Regions from separate parts of the Enterobacter sp. HK169 genome, predicted to be linked through region 3. Evidence: predicted binding sites of a transcription regulator. Region 3 holds the regulator's gene; each other region holds the start of a gene.
The links. The regulator PhoB, encoded in region 3, activates phosphate uptake and scavenging genes when phosphate is short. The targets are predictions, from matches to a motif close to CTGTCATAAAACTGNCNNAT.

Region 1: the regulator PhoB is predicted to act here: its motif matches at 1,350-1,369, upstream of uvrB (excinuclease ABC subunit UvrB).
Region 2: the regulator PhoB is predicted to act here: its motif matches at 4,745-4,764, upstream of EnteroDNA1_RS16925 (esterase-like activity of phytase family protein).

What each region holds. Positions count from the first base shown of each region.
Region 1 covers NZ_CP017087.1:4,317,589-4,325,699, forward strand. Annotated here, with positions in the region: gene bioD (dethiobiotin synthase) at 1-163, shown strand, start outside; gene EnteroDNA1_RS20510 (ABC transporter ATP-binding protein) at 126-848, opposite strand; gene uvrB (excinuclease ABC subunit UvrB) at 1,601-3,616, shown strand; gene yvcK (uridine diphosphate-N-acetylglucosamine-binding protein YvcK) at 3,689-4,597, opposite strand; molybdenum cofactor riboswitch at 4,823-4,956, shown strand; gene moaA (GTP 3',8-cyclase MoaA) at 4,944-5,933, shown strand; gene moaB (molybdenum cofactor biosynthesis protein B) at 5,958-6,470, shown strand; gene moaC (cyclic pyranopterin monophosphate synthase MoaC) at 6,474-6,959, shown strand; gene moaD (molybdopterin synthase sulfur carrier subunit) at 6,952-7,197, shown strand; gene moaE (molybdopterin synthase catalytic subunit MoaE) at 7,199-7,651, shown strand; gene EnteroDNA1_RS20550 (Bax inhibitor-1/YccA family protein) at 7,716-8,111, shown strand, end outside.
Region 2 covers NZ_CP017087.1:3,557,607-3,565,717, reverse strand. Annotated here, with positions in the region: gene EnteroDNA1_RS16940 (carbon starvation CstA family protein) at 1-1,617, shown strand, start outside; gene EnteroDNA1_RS16935 (YbdD/YjiX family protein) at 1,718-1,921, shown strand; gene yjiA (GTPase) at 1,932-2,885, shown strand; gene EnteroDNA1_RS16925 (esterase-like activity of phytase family protein) at 3,341-4,699, opposite strand; gene EnteroDNA1_RS16920 (YfaZ family outer membrane protein) at 5,111-5,656, shown strand; gene EnteroDNA1_RS16915 (hypothetical protein) at 5,656-5,976, shown strand; gene EnteroDNA1_RS16910 (NAD-dependent succinate-semialdehyde dehydrogenase) at 6,022-7,392, opposite strand; gene EnteroDNA1_RS16905 (helix-turn-helix transcriptional regulator) at 7,544-8,111, shown strand, end outside.
Region 3 covers NZ_CP017087.1:3,930,694-3,938,804, reverse strand. Annotated here, with positions in the region: gene proY (proline-specific permease ProY) at 63-1,436, opposite strand; gene brnQ (branched-chain amino acid transporter carrier protein BrnQ) at 1,518-2,837, opposite strand; gene phoR (phosphate regulon sensor histidine kinase PhoR) at 3,247-4,542, opposite strand; gene phoB (phosphate response regulator transcription factor PhoB) at 4,564-5,253, opposite strand; gene sbcD (exonuclease subunit SbcD) at 5,441-6,646, shown strand; gene sbcC (exonuclease subunit SbcC) at 6,643-8,111, shown strand, end outside.

The DNA of each region.
Region 1 (8,111 bases), 390 kb from region 3:
GCCGGGTAAACGACACCAGGAGTATCTGGCGACGCTCAGGCGCGTACTTCCCGCCCCGTGCCTCGGGGAAATTCCCTGGCTTGCTGAGGGTGCGGAAAATGCCGACACCGGGCGTTATCTCGATCTCAGCGTCTTGCTTCCCGCGACATCCAGTGCGCGATAAGCTCGTCATCCAGTTCGTTAACGTGGCCCTGCGCCACGTTACGCCCGCGATAGAGCATGCAGAAACGGTCCGCAACCCGGCGGATAAACGACAGCTGCTGCTCCGCTAATAGCACCGTCATACCTAACTCCCGGTTTAAGCGCGCCAGCAGCTGCCCCAGCTTCTGGGCGAAGCTTTGTCCTGCGCCGTGCAGTGGCTCATCGAGGATCAGCAGGTGCGGACGGTTCACCAGCGCATTAGCCAGCGCAAGCTGATACTGATCGTCCGGAGAGAGCGTATTGGCGCGGGCCTGCCGCAATGCGTAGAGCGCCGGAAACAGGTCGTAAACGTCACTTTTCGCCTCCGGGTTGGGTTTCCCCATCGCCCGCATGGCGATATGCAGATTCTCCTCAATCGTTAGCTGGGAGAAGATCCGCCTGTCCTGCGGGACATAGCCTATCCCCGGTCCTGAACGCTGTTCTGGAGGCAGGTTAAGCAAATCGCGCGGCGGCGCGCCCGCCTCGTGCCAGATGATGCTGCCGCTTTCAACGGGCACTCTCCCGGCGATGCAATTCATGAGGGTGGTTTTCCCCATCCCCGGCAGGCCAACGACGCCTGTACACATCCCTTGCGGAAAATCCAAATTCACGTTCCATAGCGTATGTTGGCTTCCGTAAAACTGATTCACAGCACGCAGACTCAACATCTTTTTCTCCTTAAAAATGTGTGTAGGTGAGGCTCATGTTTGAATCTGCAAAACCCCTGCCAGAAACCGAAAAGTGTTCAAAAAAACGGCTTTTTTAGGAATGAATCACCAGAAAGCGGTTTATAAAAAACCGGATTGCACAGCGACGGTGCTGGAGGTGGTGAGTTGTGGTGCAGAACCCAAAATGATGAAAATGTGAGCAAGATCCCATCGACTGGTTATGAATGACGCAACTGTTAATCATCAAAAAATAGCTATAAAAATTTTTTACTGCCGTCTCGTGGGAAAAACCGGGAATTTGCCGAGCGCCAGTCTGTATGGGCTGGAAGCAGTTATCCACTATTCCTGTGGATAACCATGTGCATTAGAGTTAGAAAACACGCGATAAGCGAGAGAAGACGCGGCTTACGCCCAAATTGGCGCGAAACGCGGCTTTAGAAAATATCGTTTATTATTTAATTGCTTAGATAAAAGCAATTCCCGTCATGAAAGTGTCACCCGTTGCCACAAAACTATCATTACCTGGCTTGACAAATGTTAAAAAAGAAAAAGTTCTGGGGATAACCTGACCTGACTGGTGTTTTATATTGTCACAGTCCAAATTTTGGCTGTTATCCCACTTATCATTCAGGCGCTATGCTAAATATCCTGACATGCCACTGGTTTTTCATCCAGTGTTTTTTACTGGCATTCCTGGCAACAACGAGTAAAATTACTCACCTGCCGCTTATAACGTCATCAGGTCGTCGCCCATGAGTAAACCGTTCAAATTGAATTCTGCTTTCCGTCCATCTGGCGATCAGCCTGAGGCGATCCGTCGTCTGGAAGAGGGGCTGGAAGACGGGCTGGCGCACCAGACGCTGCTGGGGGTAACCGGCTCGGGTAAAACGTTCACTATCGCCAACGTGATTGCGGATCTCCAGCGTCCAACGATGGTGTTGGCACCCAACAAAACCCTGGCCGCACAGCTTTACGGCGAGATGAAAGAGTTCTTCCCGGAAAACGCGGTGGAGTATTTCGTCTCCTACTACGATTACTACCAGCCTGAAGCCTACGTACCGAGCTCTGACACCTTCATCGAGAAGGATGCCTCGGTGAACGAACACATCGAGCAGATGCGTCTGTCGGCCACGAAGGCGCTTCTGGAGCGTCGCGATGTGGTCGTCGTCGCGTCGGTGTCCGCGATCTACGGTCTGGGCGATCCGGATCTCTATCTCAAGATGATGCTGCACCTGACGCAGGGGATGATTATCGACCAGCGCGCCATCGTCCGCCGTCTGGCAGAGCTGCAGTACGCCCGTAACGATCAGGCGTTCCAGCGCGGCACCTTCCGCGTACGCGGAGAGGTGATCGACATCTTCCCGGCGGAATCGGACGATATGGCGCTGCGCGTCGAGCTGTTTGACGAAGAGGTTGAACGCCTGTCGCTCTTCGACCCGCTGACCGGACACGTTGAGTCGGTGATCCAGCGCTTTACCATCTACCCGAAAACGCACTACGTGACGCCGCGCGAGCGTATCGTGCAGGCGATGGAAGAGATCAAAGTGGAGCTGGCCGAGCGCCGTAAGGTGCTGCTGGCGAACAATAAGCTGCTGGAAGAGCAGCGCCTCAGCCAGCGTACCCAGTTCGACCTTGAGATGATGAACGAGCTGGGCTACTGCTCCGGCATTGAAAACTACTCGCGCTTCCTCTCCGGACGCGGGCCGGGCGAGCCGCCGCCAACGCTGTTTGACTACCTCCCGGCAGACGGTTTGCTGGTGATCGACGAATCCCACGTCACGATCCCGCAGATCGGCGGGATGTACCGCGGTGACCGGGCGCGTAAAGAGACGCTGGTGGAGTACGGCTTCCGCCTGCCGTCGGCGCTGGATAACCGTCCGATGAAGTTTGAAGAGTTTGAGGCATTAGCGCCGCAAACCATTTACGTCTCGGCCACGCCGGGCAACTACGAGCTGGAGAAATCCGGTGAAGACGTTGTCGATCAGGTTGTGCGTCCGACCGGGTTGCTTGACCCAATTATTGAAGTTCGTCCGGTGGCCACGCAGGTGGACGATCTGCTCTCTGAGATCCGCGCCCGTTCCGCCATCAACGAGCGCGTGCTGGTCACCACGCTCACCAAGCGTATGGCGGAAGACCTCACCGAGTATCTCGAAGAGCACGGCGAGAAGGTGCGCTATCTGCACTCGGATATCGACACCGTGGAGCGCATGGAGATTATCCGCGATCTGCGTCTGGGCGAGTTTGACGTGCTGGTGGGGATCAACCTGCTGCGAGAAGGTCTGGATATGCCGGAAGTCTCGCTGGTGGCGATTCTGGATGCGGACAAAGAGGGCTTCCTGCGTTCTGAACGCTCCCTGATCCAGACCATCGGCCGTGCGGCGCGTAACGTCAACGGTAAAGCGATTCTGTACGGTGACAAAATCACCCCGTCGATGGCGAAAGCGATTGGCGAAACGGAGCGCCGACGCGAGAAACAGCAGCGTTACAACGAAGAGCACGGCATTACGCCGCAGGGGCTGAATAAGAAGGTGGTGGATATTCTGGCGCTGGGTCAGAACATCGCCAAAACCAAAGCGAAAGGCCGCGGCAAGGCGCGTTCAGTGGTGGAAGAAGATACCGTCGTGCTGACGCCGAAAGCGCTGCAGCAGAAAATCCACGAGCTGGAAGGGCAGATGATGCAGCACGCGCAGAACCTGGAGTTCGAAGAGGCGGCGCAGATCCGCGACCAGCTTCATCAGCTGCGGGATCTTTTCATCGCGGCATCGTGAGTAAAGCGTTGTTTTCTCCCTCTCCCCGTGGGAGAGGGCAGGAGTGAGGGCAACAGGCCGCACAAAACGAACCTAACCCAGCGCCTGAATCGCCTTCTCCAGCGCCTCGCGCAGCAGGTGACGATCGTGGCGGTACTTGATATCGCTGGCCTCCAGCGGCTCCTGCACCACCAGACGATTGCCAATCCCTGACACATCCACTTTTGGGCCCACGACTACGCCGTCAATGATTTTCTTGCCGACGTAATGCTCCATTAATTCCAGTTTGTCAGCCAGCGACAGGCTCGCCGCCGCGGGGCTCAGCTCACGTCCCAGGTTACCGATGTAAACCATCGGGGCAGGGGTGCGGCGCAGCGCCTGCGCCAGCTCTTTTACGAGTAGAATTGGCATCAGGCTGGTATAAAAACTGCCTGGACCGATCAGGATAAGATCCGCTTCCCCGATGGCCTCCACCGCTTCTCGCGTGGCGGGCACGCTCGGATAGGTCATTAACTCCGTTGGCGGCAGGATGAGCTGGTCGATATTCACCTCGCCGTAAACTTCATGCCCTTCGGCGTCGATGGCCATCAAGTCTACCGGTTGTTCTGACATGGGGATCAGGAATGCGTCCACTTTGAGCAGATTACGGATTAAATTGATGGCTTCCAGAGGCCGTACGCTCAGGTGATCGAGCGCCTTTAACATCAAATTTCCGAGGTTATGCCCGGAAAGTTCGCCATTACCGCCAAAACGGTACTCAAACATCGCCGACGCGACGCTCGGCTCGGTAATTAACTGGTTCAGGCAGTTGCGCATATCTCCCCAGGCAATGCCGCCTTCGGCACGTCGAATGCGCCCGGTTGAGCCGCCGTTGTCGGTGGTAGTTACTATCCCTGTCAGCCTTGAGCCGAGTGACGACAAAGAGGACATAACCCGGCCTAAGCCGTGTCCTCCGCCAAGAGCGACCACTCGGTCAAGATCCGCAAAAGTGCGATTGCGCATACGTATTCCTTATCACGTTCGATCGCGTAACAGTAACCTAACTACCCCTAAAAGACGATGCCTCACCCGATGCAAAATGACGTATATCAATGTGAAAATGCGGTTTTTAGGTATTCTGTAGCGAAAATGCAGGAACGATTCGCTATATAGATAATTATATAGCGTGAAGCGATAATGGCGTCGTCAGAATTTCCGCGCTACTATCGCCCTAACCACGTTTTCAAAATTGAAAACATACACTCTAGCCCTTGTGCCTGTGTCGAAAGATATGGCGCTCTGGCCGTGGCGAATTTGCCACCAGGGTACAGAAAGAAATGACTGTGCCTCCCGATCTGGAAAGGTGTACATGGCTTCACAACTTACTGATGCTTTCGCGCGTAAGTTTTATTACTTACGTCTGTCGATTACCGATGTGTGCAACTTCCGTTGCACCTACTGCCTGCCCGATGGCTACAAACCGGGCAGCGTCACCAATAACGGCTTTCTCTCCGTGGATGAAGTGCGCCGCGTCACGCGCGCTTTCTCTGAGCTCGGCACCGAAAAAGTGCGTCTGACCGGCGGAGAACCCTCTCTGCGCCGCGATTTCCCCGACATCATTGCCGCCGTGCGTGAAAACGAACGCATCCGCCAGATTGCGGTGACCACCAACGGTTACCGCATGGCGCGTGACGTGGCGAACTGGCGCGATGCGGGGCTGACGGCGATCAACGTCAGCGTCGATAGCCTGGATGCCCGTCAGTTTCACGCCATTACCGGCCAGGATAAATTTCAGCAGGTCATGGACGGCATCGACGCGGCATTTGCGGCCGGGTTCGAGAAGGTCAAAGTCAACACAGTGTTGATGCGTGATGTGAACCATCACCAGCTCGATACCTTCCTGGCGTGGATCAAATCCCGCCCTATACAGCTGCGTTTTATTGAGCTGATGGAAACCGGCGAGGGCAGCGAGCTGTTTCGTCGCCATCACATCTCCGGCATGGTGCTGCGCCACGAGCTGCTGAAACGCGGCTGGATCCATCAAATCCGCCAGCGCAGCGACGGCCCGGCGCAGGTCTTCTGCCACCCGGATTACGAAGGTGAGATTGGGCTTATCATGCCCTATGAGAAAGACTTCTGCGCCAGCTGCAACCGCCTGCGCGTCTCCTCCGTTGGCAAGCTCCATCTTTGCCTGTTCGGCGACGGCGGCGTGGATCTCCGCGATCTGCTGGAAGACGATGCGCAGCAGGCCGCGCTTGAAGCACGCATTTCTGACGCGCTGACGCATAAAAAACAGACCCACTTCCTGCATCAGGGCAATACCGGTATTACTCAGAACCTGTCCTACATCGGCGGGTAATCAGGCTTAAGAAGGAACCAGAAGATGAGTCAGGTAAGCGCAGAATTTATCCCGACACGCATTGCTATCCTTACCGTTTCCGACCGCCGTGGCGAAGAGGATGATACCTCTGGCCACTGGCTGCGCGAGGCGGCCTATGACGCGGGGCATCACATCGTCGATAAAGCGATCGTGAAGGAGAACCGCTATGCCATTCGCGCTCAGGTTTCGCAGTGGATTGCGAGTGATGAGGTGCAGGTGGTGCTGATTACCGGCGGCACCGGTTTTACCGCAGGCGATCAGGCCCCCGAAGCGCTGATCCCGCTGTTCGACCGCGAGGTGGAAGGCTTCGGCGAAGTGTTCCGCATGCTCTCCTTTGAAGAGATTGGTACCTCCACGCTCCAGTCGCGCGCCGTTGCCGGGGTGGCTAACAAAACCCTGATTTTCGCTATGCCGGGCTCGACCAAAGCCTGCCGTACCGCGTGGGAAAACATCATCGCCCCGCAGCTGGACGCCCGTACCCGTCCGTGTAATTTCCATCCCCATTTAAAGAAATAAGCTATGTCACAACTGACCCACATTAACGCCGCCGGCGAAGCGCATATGGTGGACGTCTCCGCCAAAGCGGAAACGGTGCGCGAGGCGCGCGCGGAAGCGTTCGTCACCATGCTGCCGGAGACGCTGGCGATGATTATCGACGGCAGCCACCACAAGGGCGACGTCTTTGCCACCGCCCGCATCGCGGGGATTCAGGCCGCCAAACGGACCTGGGATCTCATTCCGCTGTGCCATCCGCTGATGCTGAGCAAGGTGGAAGTGAACCTGCAGGCACAGCCGGAGCATAATCGCGTGCGCATTGAGTCACTTTGCCGCTTAACCGGCAAAACCGGCGTGGAGATGGAGGCGCTGACGGCGGCCTCAGTCGCCGCGCTGACCATCTACGACATGTGCAAAGCGGTGCAGAAAGATATGGTGATTGGCCCGGTTCGCCTGCTGGCAAAAAGCGGCGGCAAATCCGGTGATTTTAAGGTGGATAGCCATGATTAAGGTGCTCTTTTTTGCGCAGGTGCGCGAGCTGGTGAATACCGACAGCCTGACGCTGGATGCGTCCTTCGAAAACGTCGCGGCCCTGCGCGCGCATCTGGCGACACAAAGCGACCGCTGGGCGCTGGCGCTGGACGAAGGCAAGCTGCTGGCCGCCGTTAACCAAACGCTGGTGGAGTTCACCCATCCGTTGAAGGAAGGCGATGAAGTGGCCTTCTTCCCGCCGGTAACGGGGGGCTAAGATGGCTGAAACCCGAATTCTGGTGAGCCCCGAGCGTTTTAACGTAGGGACAGAATACAGCTGGCTGGCGGAACGCGATGAAGACGGCGCGGTTGTCACCTTCACCGGCAAAGTGCGCAACCACAACCTCGGCGACAGCGTGAAGGCGCTGACGCTGGAGCACTATCCGGGGATGACCGAGAAATCGCTGGCGGAGATTGTCGACGAGGCGCGAGGCCGCTGGCCGCTTGGCCGCGTCACGGTTATTCACCGCATCGGCGAGATGTGGCCTGGCGAAGAGATTGTCTTCGTCGGGGTGACCAGCGCGCACCGCAGCAGCGCGTTTGCGGCAGGGGAGTTCATTATGGATTACCTCAAAACCAAAGCGCCGTTCTGGAAGCGCGAAGCCACGCCGGAAGGTGACCGCTGGGTAGAATCGCGCGACAGCGATAAACAAGCCGCCAGCCGTTGGTAGTCGGTTTACGTGGATGTGTTAATCTTAACGTGTGTGTCTACTTAAACTTAATCAGGAGTGAATCATGGACCGATTTCCGCGTTCCGATTCAATAGTACAGCAGACCCGTAGCGGCCTGCAGACGTATATGGCTCAGGTGTACGGCTGGATGACGGTTGGTCTGCTGCTTACCGCGTTTATCGCGTGGTATGCGGCGAACACGCCTGAACTGATGATGTTTATCTTCTCCAGCAAAATCACCTTCTTTGGGCTGATTATCGCGCAGCTGGCGCTGGTGTTTGTGCTTTCTGGTCTGGTGCAAAAGCTGAGTGCCGGAATGGCGACTACGCTGTTTATGCTCTATTCGGCGCTAACCGGGCTGACGCTTTCCAGTATCTTCATCGTTTACACCTACTCCTCCATCGCCAGCACCTTCGTGGTCACCGGCGGGATGTTCGGTGCGATGAGCCTGTACGGTTAC
Region 2 (8,111 bases), 370 kb from region 3:
CTGGCCCTGATCGTGGTGAAAGCGCTGGCCGAAAGCCCGTGGGGTGTCTTCACCGTCTGCTCAACCGTGCCGATTGCGCTGTTCATGGGTATCTACATGCGCTTCCTGCGTCCGGGCCGCGTGGGTGAAGTGTCGGTGATTGGTATCGTGCTGCTGGTAGCGTCTATCTACTTCGGCGGCGTGATTGCGCACGACCCGTACTGGGGCCCGGCGCTGACCTTCAAGGACACTACCATTACCTTCGCGCTGATTGGCTATGCGTTTATCTCCGCGCTGCTGCCGGTCTGGCTGATTCTGGCCCCGCGTGACTACCTCGCGACCTTCCTCAAAATCGGCGTTATCGTTGGTCTGGCGATCGGTATCCTGGTGATTAACCCGGACCTGAAAATGCCGGCAGTAACCCAGTACATCGACGGTACCGGCCCGCTGTGGAAAGGCGCCCTGTTCCCGTTCCTGTTCATCACCATCGCCTGCGGTGCGGTCTCCGGCTTCCACGCCCTGATTGCGTCCGGTACCACGCCTAAACTGCTGGCGAACGAGAAAGACGCGCGTCTGATCGGCTACGGCGCGATGCTGATGGAGTCCTTCGTGGCGATCATGGCGCTGGTTGCAGCCTCCATTATCGAACCGGGTCTCTACTTCGCGATGAACACCCCGCCTGCGGGCCTCGGCATTACCATGCCAAACCTGCACGAAATGGGCGGTGACAACGCGGCGCTGATTATGGCGCAGCTGAAGGACGCGAGCGCACACGCGGCGGCGACCGTCAGCTCCTGGGGCTTCGTGATTTCGCCTGAGCAGATTATGCAGACGGCGAAGGATATTGGCGAACCGTCCGTGCTGAACCGCGCCGGTGGCGCACCGACGCTGGCGGTAGGTATCGCACACGTGTTCCACAAAGTGCTGCCGTGGGCGGACATGGGCTTCTGGTACCACTTCGGTATTCTGTTCGAAGCGCTGTTCATCCTGACCGCGCTGGACGCCGGTACCCGTGCGGGCCGCTTCATGCTGCAGGACCTGCTCGGTAACTTCGTGCCGTTCCTGAAGAAAACCGACTCTCTGGTGGCGGGCATTCTGGGTACTGCGGGCTGCGTAGGCCTGTGGGGCTACCTGCTGTATCAGGGCGTTGTCGACCCGCTCGGCGGCGTGAAGAGCCTGTGGCCGCTGTTCGGTATCTCTAACCAGATGCTCGCAGCCGTTGCTCTGGTGCTCGGTACCGTGGTCCTCGTGAAGATGAAGCGCACCAAATACATCTGGGTAACCGTTGTTCCTGCGCTGTGGCTGCTGCTCTGCACCACCTGGGCGCTTGGCCTGAAGCTGTTCAGCGCCAACCCGCAGCTGGAAGGCTTCTTCTTCATGGCTAACCAGTACAAAGAGAAGATTGCCGCAGGCGGCGCGGACCTGACCGCGCAGCAGATTGCCAACATGAACCATATCGTGGTGAACAACTACACCAACGCGGGTCTGAGCATTCTGTTCCTGGTGGTGGTATACAGCATCATCTTCTACGGCATCAAAACCTGGCTGAACGTGCGCAACGCCGACGGCCGTACGGATAAAGAAACCCCGTACGTGCCGGTGCCGGAAGGCGGCGTGAAGACCTCTTCACACCATTAATCCGCAATCCTCCCCCTCTCCCTTTGGGAGAGGGCTGGGGTGAGGGGAACATAAGCCCAGCGGACTCACATCGCCGGGCTTTTTCTGTCTGGAACCCACAATGTTTGGTAACTTAGGCGAAGCAAAAAAATACCTCGGTCAGGCGGCGAAAATGCTGATTGGCATTCCGGACTATGACAACTACGTTGAGCATATGAAGACCAACCATCCGGATAAGCCCTACATGACCTACACCGAATTCTTCCGCGAGCGTCAGGAAGCGCGCTACGGCGGAAGTGGAGAAGGCGGCGTTCGCTGCTGCTAAAGGAGAGACCATGACCCCGATTGCCGTTACCCTGCTGACCGGTTTCCTCGGCGCCGGTAAAACCACCCTGCTGCGCCACATCCTGAACGAACAGCACGGCTTCAAAATCGCCGTCATCGAAAACGAATTCGGCGAGGTCTCGGTAGACGATCAGCTGATTGGCGATCGCGCCACCCAGATCAAAACCCTGACCAACGGCTGCATCTGCTGCACCCGCTCTAACGAATTAGAAGACGCCCTGCTGGACCTGCTCGACAGCCGCGATCGCGGCGAGATCGACTTTGACCGCCTGGTGATCGAGTGCACCGGCATGGCCGACCCCGGCCCGATTATTCAGACCTTTTTCTCTCACGAGATCCTGTGCCAGCGCTACCTGCTGGACGGCGTCATTGCCCTCGTCGACGCGGTTCACGCCGACGAGCAGATGAACCAGTTCACCATCGCCCAGTCTCAGGTGGGCTACGCCGACCGCATCCTGCTGACCAAAACCGACGTGGCGGGCGAAAGCGTTAAGCTGCGCGAACGCCTGACGCGCATTAACTCTCGCGCGCCGGTTTACACGGTGACGCATGGCGACATCGATCTGTCTCAGCTGTTCAACACCAACGGCTTTATGCTGGAGGAGAACGTCACCGCAAAACCGCGCTTCCACTTTATGGGAGACAGGCAAAACGACGTGGCATCGATTGTGGTGGAGCTGGACTACCCGGTGGACATCGGCGAGGTTTCGCGCGTGATGGAAAACCTGCTGCTGTCGTTTGCCGACAAGCTGCTGCGCTACAAAGGGATGCTGTGGATTGACGGCGAGCCGAACCGCCTGCTGTTCCAGGGCGTGCAGCGCCTGTACAGCGCAGACTGGGATCGCCCCTGGGGCGAGGAAGCGCCGCACAGCGTGATGGTGTTTATCGGTATCCAACTCCCGGAAGAAGAAATTCGGGCGGCGTTTGCGGGTCTGAAGAAATAACAGCCATGCATCCCCTCTGCCCAGTAATTTATTAACCTGAAGCGATGAACGTTGCTTCAGGTTAATTAATGACTTACAGCGACGCCCTGGTCCGGCTGTAAATCGCCGAGGCGTTTCCGTAAGGCCGGGGCGAGGCGCAGGGATGCGCCGAGAGGGCGTGGCCTGCAGGGATGCAGGCTCATGCCCGACCCGATAGCCTGAAGGAATAAGCTGAGGGTACCGCGAAGCGGCGATTTACCGCCGGGAGCCCGGGTCGCCAGGGTGGTGGCGATTGAGCCACCCTGGCACGTTCACCGGTCATGCCGTTACAGAGTAGCAAGGAACATGAAGTGAACGGAATGACCACTAGAGCCGTATGTTCCCCCTCACCCCAGCCCTCTCCCTCAAGGGAGAGGGGGCGTCTGTGCAGGCATTATCTTGTGGGGATACCCCAGCCTTTAGCAAGAAGGGTAAACTTATTTCACCGCCTCCGGCAGCGTCACAATCCACAGCTCGCTGTCCGACTCCGGCTTCTTCAGCGGCTTCACGCCGAGCGTGGTTTCCACCGGCTTATCATCCAGCGTCAGCTTGCCTTCCGCGTTCACCCGATAATCCTTGAGCTTCTTGCCCTCGACCGGGTTTTGCATCGCCACCTTCACGCCAAAGTCGTTATCGTTCGCTACCGCAAGCGTTTTGCTGTCGATCAGCGCCAGCCCTTCGGCCTTCTCCTGCTGCCAGCCCAGCGCGCGGAGATCGACGACCTGCGTTTTAGCCGCAAGGGTAATGCCGCGCTGCGCCAGGGTTTTCTCATCATCAAACTCCGGGTATTCGCCCGGCTTGTCGAAGGTGGTCAGGTCGCTCGCCTTGCTGAGATCCACCTTGTAAATCAGGTTACGCATCCCGTCGTTTTTATCGCTTCCCTGCTCAATCAGCAGGATGTGCTGGTCATCGAGCGCCACGATGTCGCCGATTTTGGCGTCGCTGTTTTTGCTGTAGGCCGCGCTGTCGATAGGGTAACCGTACATCGCCGTTTTCCCGGTCGCCGGGTCGAAGCTCACCAGACGCGTAAACAGCGCCTGCTTTTTGCTCTTGCCGTCAATATCCAGCGTGCTTTGCACGGCGGCGATAATCCGCCCGTCCGGCATCCGGGTCAGGCCTTCATAGCCCCGGTTCGCCTGGCGCCATTTGATGATGTTTGGCAGGCCGCCCGCGATGGATTTCTCCCCTTCCGCGGCCTGCGGCCCGTGGATCGCCAGGATCTTCCCTTTGCTGTCGACGTTAATCAGGAACGGACCATATTCGTCGCACAGCCAGTAGCCGCCTTTGCCGTCCGGGGTGATGCCTTCCGTGTCCAGCCCGCGGTTGTCGCCCTTCAGGATCTTGAGGGTGTCGCTGAACGCCACTTCATTGGTGGAGCCAATCACGCCGCTTTGCAGCGGCAGACCGTTGATCTCGCCTTTATCATCATGCAGCGGGCGGGCGTCGACAGCCTCCGCTTTGCCGTTCTGAACGCGGATGGTCATCAGCAGCGGCGCGAAATCTGGCGTGACAAATATTTTGGCTTCGTTTTTACCCATTTTTGGCGCATCGGCGTTTGGACCGCGATCGGTCACGGTCGCAAAGGTCAGGGCGTCGCCCTGCTTGCCCGTAAACAGCAGGCCAGAACCGATTCCCACAGGGAGTCCGTTCGGAAACGCGCTGGCAAACGCGCCGCTGTAGCTCACGTGGGAGCCTTCAGGGAAGCTGACGACATAGCGCTCAGCAGTGGGCTGCGCCGCCAGGCCAGAGAAAGAGAGCGCACAGCCGATAAGTACAGGAATAATTTTTCTTTTCATATTGTTAGCATCCAGTTAGTGAAGCCAACAACGTAAAGAATAAACGTGTCAGAAAAATGACATGGAAGGGAAACCGGCCTGCGCGATTGAACGTATATTCATCGCTCGAAATGTAAGGCTTTGTTGTTTTGTGTGACAGGCGAAACATTTTTGGAAATTATTAGAAACCCAATTAATTCATCTCAAATCACTATCCCCGCCTCGTTCAGTTTATGTTTAGTCAAAAAACTAAACGGTTCCTAAACGCTAAAAACATCCCCTGTTGACACCCCGACAATCAAACATCATTGCAACAACTTCAATAAAAAAGTTAACAATATCAGTATAAAACCGCGATTTATATCACATTTGCAGTCATTAACATCGCTTGTTAAGGTGCGCCCAGATGAATTTAATGACGAGGCAAAAAACATGAAAAAACTGAATATCCTTCTTCTTTCTGCTCTGGCTGCCGTATCGGGTTCCGCACTGGCGATGGGCGGCACCGTTGAGCAGGGTAAAAACTTTACCAACCTCAACCTGGAAATGGGGAAATCCTCATCCGGTGTTTATCTGGAAAGTAACTGGCTGAAAAACACCGACGACGGTACCCAGACCGGCGGCGTGGGCGCAGGCTACAACCTGGGTCTTGGCCCGGTGATGCTGAACGCGGGCGCAAAAGCCATCTACCTCGGCCCGAAAAAAGGCGATAACGGCGTGGCGTTCCCGATTGGCGGCGGCGTAAACGTTGCCCTGACCGACAGCATCCACGTGTACGGTGAAGGCTATGTCGCACCAGAAGGCCTGAACAACAGCGTGAAAAACTACGTCGAAGCCAACGGCGGCGTAAGCTGGACGCCAATTACGCCAGTGACCCTGAAAGTGGGCTACCGCCACGTGAGCGTGGACGGCAAAGACGGTCGTCCTGGCCACACGCTGATTGACGGCGCATATGTAGGCGGTGGAGTCACCTTCTGATGAAACACCGCATGACCGCGCTTTGCGTTCTGAGCCTCACGCTGATGCTCGCCGGCTGCGTCCAGTACAAATGGGTGAAACCGGGCGTCAGCGATGCGGAAATGAATAAAAAGCTCACGGAATGCGAAGCGCAGGCGCTAATCGATCTGCCCCCGGATAACGTCGTAACCGGATCCAGCTCGGAAAAAACGGACAAAAAGAACAAGAAAAAGGATATTTCCACGAGCTACACGGTTGAAGACGCGAATGAATATCGCCGGGATACGTTAGTTGACAGCTGCATGTTTAAAAGCGGCTGGGACAAGATCGAAGTGCAATAATCTCTTTAAAAAAACCTGCCGGCTGGCAGGTTTTTTTATGACCTCTTACTTATGCACCACCACCAGCTTCTGGTTCACAAACTCTTTGATCCCCAGACCCGACAGCTCGCGCCCGTAGCCGGAGCGCTTCACGCCACCGAACGGCAGCTCTGGCGCGGTATCGGTGAGCCAGTTGATGTACACCATCCCGGTCTCAATCCGCGACGCCATTTTCTTCGCGCGCTCGATATTCTGGCTGAATACCGCCCCGCCCAGGCCGTAGTGGGAGTCGTTCGCCAGCGCGACCGCCTCGTCGTCGTTTTTCACCACGTACATCTGCGCCACCGGGCCGAAGAACTCTTCGAAATACGCCGGGTTATCGCGGGAGATATTCGTCAGGATCGTCGGTTCGAAGAAACTCCCGTCGCGCTGCGCCGGTTTGCCGCCATAGTGCAGCGTGGCGCCGTTTTTCACCGCCTCGTTAACCTGTCTGGTCAGCGTTTCGAGCGCATCTTTAGACGACAGCGGCCCCAGCGTGGTGCTTTCGTCCAGCGGATCGCCAATCTTCACCTGCTTAAACGCCTCGGTGAATTTGCTCAGGAAGGCCTCTGCAATCTTTTCATGCAGGATAAAGCGCTTCGCCGCGGTACAGACCTGCCCGGCGTTGTTGAGCCGCGCGTTAACGCCAATTTTCACGGCCTTCTCAAGGTCTGCATCGTCCAGGACCACGAACACGTCATTACCGCCCAGCTCCAGCGTGGATTTCTTAATGTGCTTCGCCGCCTGCGCGGCCACCGCGCTGCCGGCCTTTTCGGAGCCGGTTAATGCGGCGCCCTGCACGCGATCGTCAGCAATGATGTTCGCCACCTGCTCGGACGAAATAAACAGGTTGGTCCATGCCCCTTCCGGCGCCCCCGCCTCGCGCACCAGATGGGCAAAGGTCTCGGCGCAGTGCGGCACGATGCTGGCATGTTTGGCGATGACGGGGTTACCTGCCGCCAGGTTCGGCGCCAGGACGCGCATCAGCTGGTAATACGGGAAGTTCCACGGCTCAACGGCCATCAGCACGCCTATGGGGTGATGCTCCACCCAGGCTTCACCGAGTTCTGAGTCATATTTCACCGGGGCCAGGAACCGCTGCGCGTTGTCGGCGTAGTAGCGGGCGATCTGCGCGCACAGCTTCACCTCGCCGCGGCTCTGTTCGATGAGCTTACCCATCTCCTGGCTGGCGATTTTCGCCAGATCCTCCACGCGCTCGTCGATCAGATCGGCAAGCTTATGCAGCACCGGCAGGCGCTGGCTGATGTCGCCTTTCGCCCAGTCCGAATGATAAAGCGCATCGGCCGCGCTGAGCGCCGCTTCGATATCCGCGTCGGTATGTGAGGGGTATTCTTTGATGAGCTGGTTAGTGGCAGGATTTACTGTCTGATAAGCCATGTCGAATCTCCTTGTTTTACCGCTTAGGGTATTAAGGGTAGTCAACATGACTGGCTATGGACGTAAAGTTGGGTATATCCGGAAGGTTCTTAATGAAGCGCTGCCGGACGGTTCGCTGACGTGGTATAAAAAATCTTCAGAAGGAGCGCCCATGACCGATACCCGACATATCCGCCAGACTTTTCACCGCGCCTCAGGCCTTGAGCTGCGCAGCACCTGGCAGAGTACGCAGGCGTACAAACGCCACAGTCACCCTCAGCTTTCCATCGGCGCGATTGTGGAGGGCCAGACCCGCTGCGTGTGTCATGACAGAGAGTACATCCTTAACCCCGGGGACCTCATCGCGATCCCGGCCGGTGTGCCACACAGCTGTAACCCCGTCGCCGGGCAACCGCGCAGCTACCATATGCTCTATATCGACACCGGGTTTCCGCTGGCGCTACAGGTGATTCGTAGCCCAACCCTGTTTGCCCATTACCAGGACGTTGTCGAGACCCTGTCTCCGGCATCACTGGAAACGCTGCTTTCTGCCCTTCCCCGCGCCGCGGATAACGCTGACGCGCTTCGCGCAACCAGCCAGCAGGTTCAGCAGGCGTTTCTTTCCGATCTCACCTGCCCGCCTTCCCTCGACGAGCTTGCCCAACGCTTCTCGCTGCGCAAGGAGACGCTGATCCGCACCTTCAGGCAGGACACCGGCCTGACGCCGGGCAGCTTTCTCA
Region 3 (8,111 bases):
GGGGGAGGAGAAAGGAGGATGAGGCAAAATTCCCTCTCCCAAGGGGAGAGGGGAAAAGGATATTACTGCGCTTCCGCCAGCTGACGGTCACGGCGGCATTTAAACATCCAGCCCACCAGCAGCAGGACGATCCACGCGCAGCCCACGTACAGGGAAATGCGGGTATCCGGATGGTAGCCAATCAGGCCAATGATAAACACCAGGAAGATCAGCCCGACGACGGTCGTCGCAACGCCGCCCGGTACTTTGAACTTCAGCGCTTTCGCCTCATCCGGCGACAGACGACGGCGGAACGCAATCTGCGACAGCAGGATCATAATCCACACCCACACCGTCGCGAAGGTCGCCAGCGATGCGATCACCAGGAAGACGTTCTCCGGCATGATGTAGTTCAGGTAAACCGAGAACAGCAGCGCTACGGTCATCACCACAACGGTTACCCACGGCGTGCCGCGGCGTGAGGTTTTGGCGAACACCTTCGGCGCACTGCCCTGCTCCGCCATGCCGTGCAGCATACGGCCCACGCCAAAGACGTCACTGTTGATCGCGGAGAGTGACGCGGTGAGCACCACAAAGTTCAGAATGCTGGCCGCAAAGGCAATTCCCATATGCTGGAAGGTCAGAACAAACGGGCTACCGTTGGTGCCGACCTGATTCCACGGGTAGATGGACATAATCACGAACAACGTGCCCACGTAGAACACCAGAATACGCATCGGCACCGAGTTGATGGCGCGCGGAATGGATTTCTCCGGATCTTTCGCTTCCCCGGCGGTGATACCGATAATCTCGATACCGCCATAGGCGAACATCACCATCTGCAGCGACATGACCATTCCGAGCCAGCCGTTACTGAAGAAGCCGCCGTTGCTCCAGAGGTTATGGATGCCGGTCGGCTGACCGCCGTTACCGATTCCCCAGATGATGATGCCGAAACCGGCCACGATCATGATGATGATGGTGGCGACCTTGAAGAAGGAGAACCAGAATTCGAGCTCGCCGAACACCTTCACGCTCATCAGGTTGACGGCGCAAATGATCAGCACCACGCTCAGCACCCAAATCCAGTGCGGCACCGCCGGGAACCAGACGCCCATATAGATGCCAAACGCCGTCACGTCGGCAATCGCCACAATCAGGATTTCAAAGCAGTAGGTCCAGCCGGTGATAAACCCGGCCAGCGGGCCGAGGTTTTCCTGCGCGTAGCGGGAGAAGGAGCTGGCGGACGGGTTGTGAACCGACATTTCGCCGAGGGCGCGCATGATGATATACGCCGCCACGCCGCCGATGATGTACGCCAGCAGAACGCTGGGACCGGCCATTTTGATGGCATCTGCCGAGCCATAAAAAAGACCGGTGCCGATAGCAGAGCCCAGCGCCATAAAGCGGATGTGGCGCGTGCTCAATCCACGTTTAAGTTTGTTAGTGCTTTCCATTTAAATCTTGCCATTCAACACGAAAAAAACAAAAAACCACGGGGCCTTAAGCCCCGTGGTTAAACAGTTTGTTGCCGTTGATTAATGAGCGTTCGATGCAACCTGACGCCCTGCAGCACGGTCCCAGATAATCGCCAGAACCAGTGCAACAACGGTAGGCATCAGCCAGGCCAGACCCTGCTCGGACAGCGGCAGACGCTGTGTCCATGCCGGCAGTATGTGCGCGAAAGCTGATGCTTTAATCCCGTCAAGGATACCAAAAATCAGGCTGATAAACATGGCTGGCGCAATAATTCGTGAAGAGTTGTTCCACCACGGGCGAGTAAAGCTCAGCACCACCAGCACGATACACGGCGGGTAAATAGCCGTCAGCACCGGAATAGAGACCTGAATCAGGTGGCTCAGACCGAGGTTGGACACCGCCATGGAGAAGATACCGAGGATAAACACCAGGGTGCGGTAAGAGAGCGGCAGATACTGTGCAAAGAACTCTGCGCAGGCGCAGGTCAGGCCAACCGCCGTCACCAGACAGGCAAGGAAGATGAGCGCTGCCAGCAGCATACTGCCCGCACCGCCGAAGGTGTGCTGAACGTAGGCGTGCAGGATAGCCGCACCGTTGGCGTTCTGATCGACCAGCATGGCGCTGTCGGAGCCCAGACGGAACAGCGCCAGATACAGCAGCGTCAGCCCCACGCCGGCCATCAGGCCAGCCCAGATGGTATAGCGGGTCAGCAGACGCGCTTCGGTCACACCGCGGGAACGCGCAGCGTTAACGATAACGATACCAAACACCATCGCGCCCAGCGTATCCATCGTCAGGTAGCCGTTCACAAAGCCGTTAGAGAACGCGGCATTTTTATAGGCGTCCATCGCGTCGCTAATCGGGCCCGCTGGCCAGACGATGGCCGCAACAGCCAGAACAATCAGCGCCACAATTTTCAGCGGAGCCAGGAAGTTACCCACGGTATCCAGCAGCTTGCCCGGATAGAGGGAAACCAGAATCACGATCGCGAAGTAGATCAGGCTGTAGATAAACAGCGGCATCGCACCGTCACCGGTCAGGGGAGCAATACCCACTTCGAAGGACACGGTTGCCGTACGCGGGGTCGCAAACAGCGGGCCAACGGCCAGATAGCAGACGGTTGCCAGCAGAACGCCCGCCACTTTGCCAATCGGGGTGCTGAGGCTATCCACACCGCCGCCGACTTTCGCCAGCGCGACGACGGTCAGAACCGGCAGACCCACGGCAGTAATCAGGAAACCAAACGCGGCGGTCCAGACGTGTTCACCCGCCTGTAAGCCAACCATTGGAGGGAAAATGATGTTGCCTGCGCCAACGAACAGCGCAAATGTCATAAAGCCCAGCGCGATGATGTCACGCGATTTTAAGTGATGGGTCATAAAACCTTACTGCCTGTGGATGTGGTGTTGAAAACATTGAGATTTTCGATATCCCTGACGGGACGATACAGCCGAAAATTTGCTCAATTTCAGCGGGAAATGCTCCCGTCCTGGCGTGGAGAAGAATAGTTTTTCGATTTACCACGCAAATACAGTCGGTCTGACAGTATCTGGGGCGCAATTTAAACGCTTATAACGTTTAAAGGCAAGGTGGGATCGTAAAACCAGAACAATATGCCAGCATGAAAATACACGTCAGAACAATACGCTATTTATAAGAAAAACCCATGGCTAATCATGCGAACAAAAAACAGTCAGCCGTATAAAATTCATCCGCGTTTCGCTTGACTGCAAAGCAAACGGGCCAGCAGACGCTGACCCGTGGAAAGGTAAAATGACACGCCTGCCGTCAGGCGATCTTTTTGGCAATTAATCGTTCCGGAATAACGAAACTGAAGCGGGTTCCTTTACCCAGCGTACTCTGAATATCGAGACGGCTTTCATGGTGATTCACCGCGTGTTTCACAATTGCCAGCCCCAGGCCGCTTCCGCCTGTTTGCCGGGATCGCGCTTTATCCACACGGTAAAAGCGCTCGGTCAGACGCGGAATATGCTCAGGCGCGATCCCCGGCCCGTTGTCTTCCACGCTAAACTCAGCCCCCGTTGGGGCATGGTGCCAGCGCACCACGATATTCGTCCCCTCCGGCGTATGATTCACCGCGTTATACACCAGGTTGGAAATGGCGCTCCGCAGTTCATCTTCGCTGCCCAGCACCTTCAGCGTATTGTCGACCTCAAAAGTCAGGTGATGCTTTTTGTGGCTTAACGTCTGCGCTTCACGCTCAACGACCCGCAGCATCATCGGCACATCAATGGTGTCATTTAGCGCGAGCGACGGCGCCGCTTCAATCTTCGAGAGCGTCAGCAGCTGCTTCACCAGCCCTTCCATCCGGTGCGTTTGCTCGCGCATGGTGTGCAGCGCTTTTTCACGCGGCGCGCCTTCAAGCGTTTGCTCCTGCATCATCTCCAGGTATCCCTGAAGCACGGTCAGCGGTGTACGCAGTTCGTGACTGACGTTGGCGAAGAAGTTGCGACGCGCCCCTTCCAGCTGGTGCATCTGGGTGACATCGCGCGCCACCATCAGCCACTGTTTATCGCTGTAGGGCATCACGCGGATTTCCAGATGGCGACCATTATTGAGCTTCAGATTATGCGGGCGGGTAAAATCACGCTTTTTCAGATACAGCGTAAATTCGGGATAACGCAGAAGGTTGAGGATATTCTGACCATTATCATCGGGCCAGCGCAGGCCCAGCAGCTGTTGCGCAAGGCCGTTACACCAGAAGATCGTCCCTTCTTCGGTCGTCAGAATAACGGCATCCGGCAGCGACTCTGCACCGCTGCGAAAACGCTTAATCAGGCTTCCCAGCTCGCGGCGACGCTTTTTATTACGCATCTGCATCTGATGCAGACCGTACAGCAGCGGCTCCCAGCTGCCGCTTCCCGGCGGCGGCGTCATACTTCGGTCAACCCACAGCCACCAGGAGAGGCGCAGCAGGTTCCAGAAATGCCAGATCAGCAGCCCGGTGACCGACGCCAGCAGAAACCACGGCAGGTGTCCAAGAAAGGCCCCCAGAAGGAAGGCCGGAATACAGCATAAGATCAGTTCAAAGACGAGCCTTTTCCATGACAGACGTTCCAGCACGCGTCACACTCCTGTCATTGTTCAGAAACGGGTAGAAAAACGATAACCCGTGCCGCGGACCGTCTGCACCATGCGATCGTGGCCGCTCAGTTCCAGTGCTTTTCGCAGGCGGCGAATATGTACGTCAACCGTCCGGTCTTCGACATACACGTTAGTTCCCCAGACGTTATTCAGCAACTGCTCGCGGCTGTAAACGCGTTCCGGGTGGGTCATAAAGAAGTGCAGGAGTTTAAATTCGGTAGGCCCCATGTCGAGGGGATTCTCACCGGTCATGACGCGGTGTGAGGTGGGGTCAAGGCTCAGCCCCTGCATCTCAATCACCTCTTCCACCGCCATCGGCGAAATACGGCGCATCACGGCTTTAATGCGGGCAACCAGCTCTTTTGGAGAGAACGGTTTAGTAATGTAATCGTCCGCGCCGGTCTCCAGACCGCGCACGCGATCCTCTTCTTCTCCGCGCGCCGTGAGCATCACAACCGGGATGTCGCGGGTCAGCGCTTCACGCTTCAGGTGTTTGATAAACTGCAGTCCGGAGCCGCCGGGCAACATCCAGTCCAGCAGAATCAGATCGGGCCAGGGTTCATTCAGCTGGTTCACTGCGCTGTCATAATCTTCCGCTTCAACCGGCTGGAAGCCGTTTTGCTCGAGCACGAAGCACACCATTTCACGAATTGGAGCTTCATCTTCTACGACCAGAATACGTCTCGCCATACTTTGCCCTGTCTTATCTTATTTAAGTTACAAGTTTGTAATTCGGCGCCATTATGCGTCAGATTTATGACAGATTTATGAAAAACAGTACCACGATAACGGGCAAACCGTTGTTTTATTACAGCGGTTATTTTCCCGTCTCTGAACGTTTATAATCCTGCTTTCTCTTTTTTGCCACGGATCAGCTATGCGCATACTTCACACCTCGGACTGGCATCTGGGTCAAAATTTTTACAGCAAAAGCCGTGCGGCTGAACATGAAGCCTTCCTGAACTGGCTGCTGAAAACGGCCCGGACGCACGAGGTGGACGCGATTATTGTGGCGGGTGACATCTTTGATACCGGCTCGCCCCCCAGCTATGCGCGTGAACTGTACAACCGCTTCGTGGTGAATTTGCAGCAAACCGGCTGTCATCTGGTGATTGTCGCCGGCAACCATGATTCCGTCGCGACGCTCAATGAATCTCGTGACATCCTGGCATTTCTCAATACCACCGTCGTCGCCAGCGCCGGGCACGCCCCGCAGATCCTGAAAAAACGCGACGGCACGCCGGGGGCGGTGCTGTGCCCCATTCCGTTTTTGCGTCCGCGGGACATCGTGCAAAGCCAGGCGGGGCTGTCGGGTGCGGAAAAGCAGCAGCATCTCCTGCAGGCCATCACCGATTATTATCACCAGCAGCACGCCGATGCCTGCGCCCTGCGCGGCGACCAGCCGATTCCGGTGATTGCGACCGGGCATCTCACCACCGTCGGGGCCAGTAAAAGTGACGCCGTACGTGACATCTATATCGGCACGCTGGATGCCTTTCCGGCGCAGAACTTCCCGCCAGCCGACTACATTGCGCTCGGACATATTCACCGGGCGCAGATCGTCGGCGGCAGCGAGCACATCCGCTACTGCGGCTCGCCAATTTCGCTCAGCTTTGACGAAACGGGCAAGGCCAAATCCGTCCATCTGGTGAGCTTTTCCGACGGAAAACTTCACGCCGTCGAGACGCTGGAGGTCCCGGTCACCCAGCCGCTGGCGGTGCTGAGGGGCGATCTTGCCGCCATTACCGCCCAGCTTGAGCAGTGGCGCGGAACAGCGCTTAACCCGCCCGTCTGGCTGGATATCGAAATCACCACCGACGACTACCTGCACGATATGCAGCGTAAAATACAGGCGCTGACGGAAGATTTACCCGTCGAAGTCTTACTGGTACGCCGCAGCCGCGAGCAGCGCGAGAAAATTCTGTTAAGCGCTCAACGTGAAACGCTCAGTGAGCTTCGGGTTGAAGAGGTGTTTGAACGCAGGCTCTCGCAGGAGGAAATTGACGACGCGAAGCGCGCAAGACTCAGCGAACTGTTCAGCCATACCCTGCATGCGCTCAATGATGAGGAAGAAAACGCATGAAAATTTTGAGCCTGCGCCTGAAAAATCTCAACTCCCTCAAGGGCGAGTGGAAAATTGACTTTACCGCGGAGCCGTTTGCCAGCAACGGGCTGTTTGCCATTACCGGCGCGACCGGGGCAGGTAAAACCACCCTGCTCGACGCCATCTGTCTGGCGCTTTATCACGAAACGCCGCGCCTGCAGAAGGTCTCTCAGGCGCAAAACGACCTGATGACGCGCGACACCGCCGAGTGCCTGGCGGAAGTGGAGTTCGAGGTAAAAGGCACCGCCTATCGCGCATTCTGGAGCCAGAACCGCGCGCGCAACCAGCCGGACGGCAACCTGCAGGCGCCGCGCGTGGAGCTGGCGCGCTGCGAAGATGGCAAAATCCTGGCCGACAAAGTGACGGATAAACTGGAGCAAACCGCTGCGCTCACCGGGCTGGACTATGGCCGCTTCACCCGCTCGATGCTGCTCTCACAGGGGCAGTTTGCCGCCTTCCTTAATGCCAGGCCGAGCGATCGCGCCGAGCTGCTGGAAGAGCTGACCGGCACCGAGATCTACGGACAGATTTCCGCCATGGTGTTTGAAAAACATAAAGCCGCCCGCAGCGTGCTTGAAAAGTGCGAGGCGCAGGCGGCGGGCGTCGTGCTGTTGAGCGAAGAGCAACAGCAGCAGTTGCAGCAAAGTTTGCAGGCGCTTACTGACGAAGAGAAAATCCTGCTGGTTCAGCAGCAAAGCCAACAGAAAGATTTTCAGTGGCTTACGCGCCATGATGAGCTCGTGCTTGAGCAACAGCGCGTCACCGCAATGCAGCAGCAGGCGCAACAGGCGCTGACGAACGCTGCGCCAGAGCTGGCAAAGCTCCAGCTTGCCCTGCCCGCCGCCCAGCTTCGACCGCTTTGGGCGCACCAGCAGGAGCAAACCGCGCGCCTGACGCAAACCCAGCAGCGAATTGTTGAAGTAAATACTCGCTTACAAGCCAAAACCGCACTGCGCGCGCGGATCCGTCATACCGCCCAGCGTAATCATGAGCAGCTTCAGACCGAACTGAAGGCGCTGGCGCAGTGGCTGGCGGAGCACGAGCGCTATCGCCTGCTGGGGCAGGAGATTGCCGGCTGGCGTGCCCAGTTCTCACAGCTTAACCGCGACAAAACGCAGTTAGCCTCGCTTGCTGCGCGGATGGGTGAACTACGCAACAGGCTGGCTGAGATGCCGGAAAATGCGCTGACGCTGACGGCGGATGAGGTCAGCGCGGCCATGGAGCAGCAGTCACGGTCACGCGCGCTGCGCCAGTGGCTAACGTCGCTGCATGCCCGCTATCAGCCGCTGCAAAAGCGCCTGCGCCAGAGCGGTGAAAGCGTGCAGAAGGCCCAGGCCGATCAAAACAAACTCAATGAAACGCTGACGCTGCGTCGCCAGCAGTACAAAGAGAAACACCAGCACTTTCTGGATCTTAAAGCCCTCTGCGAACGCGAAGCGACGAT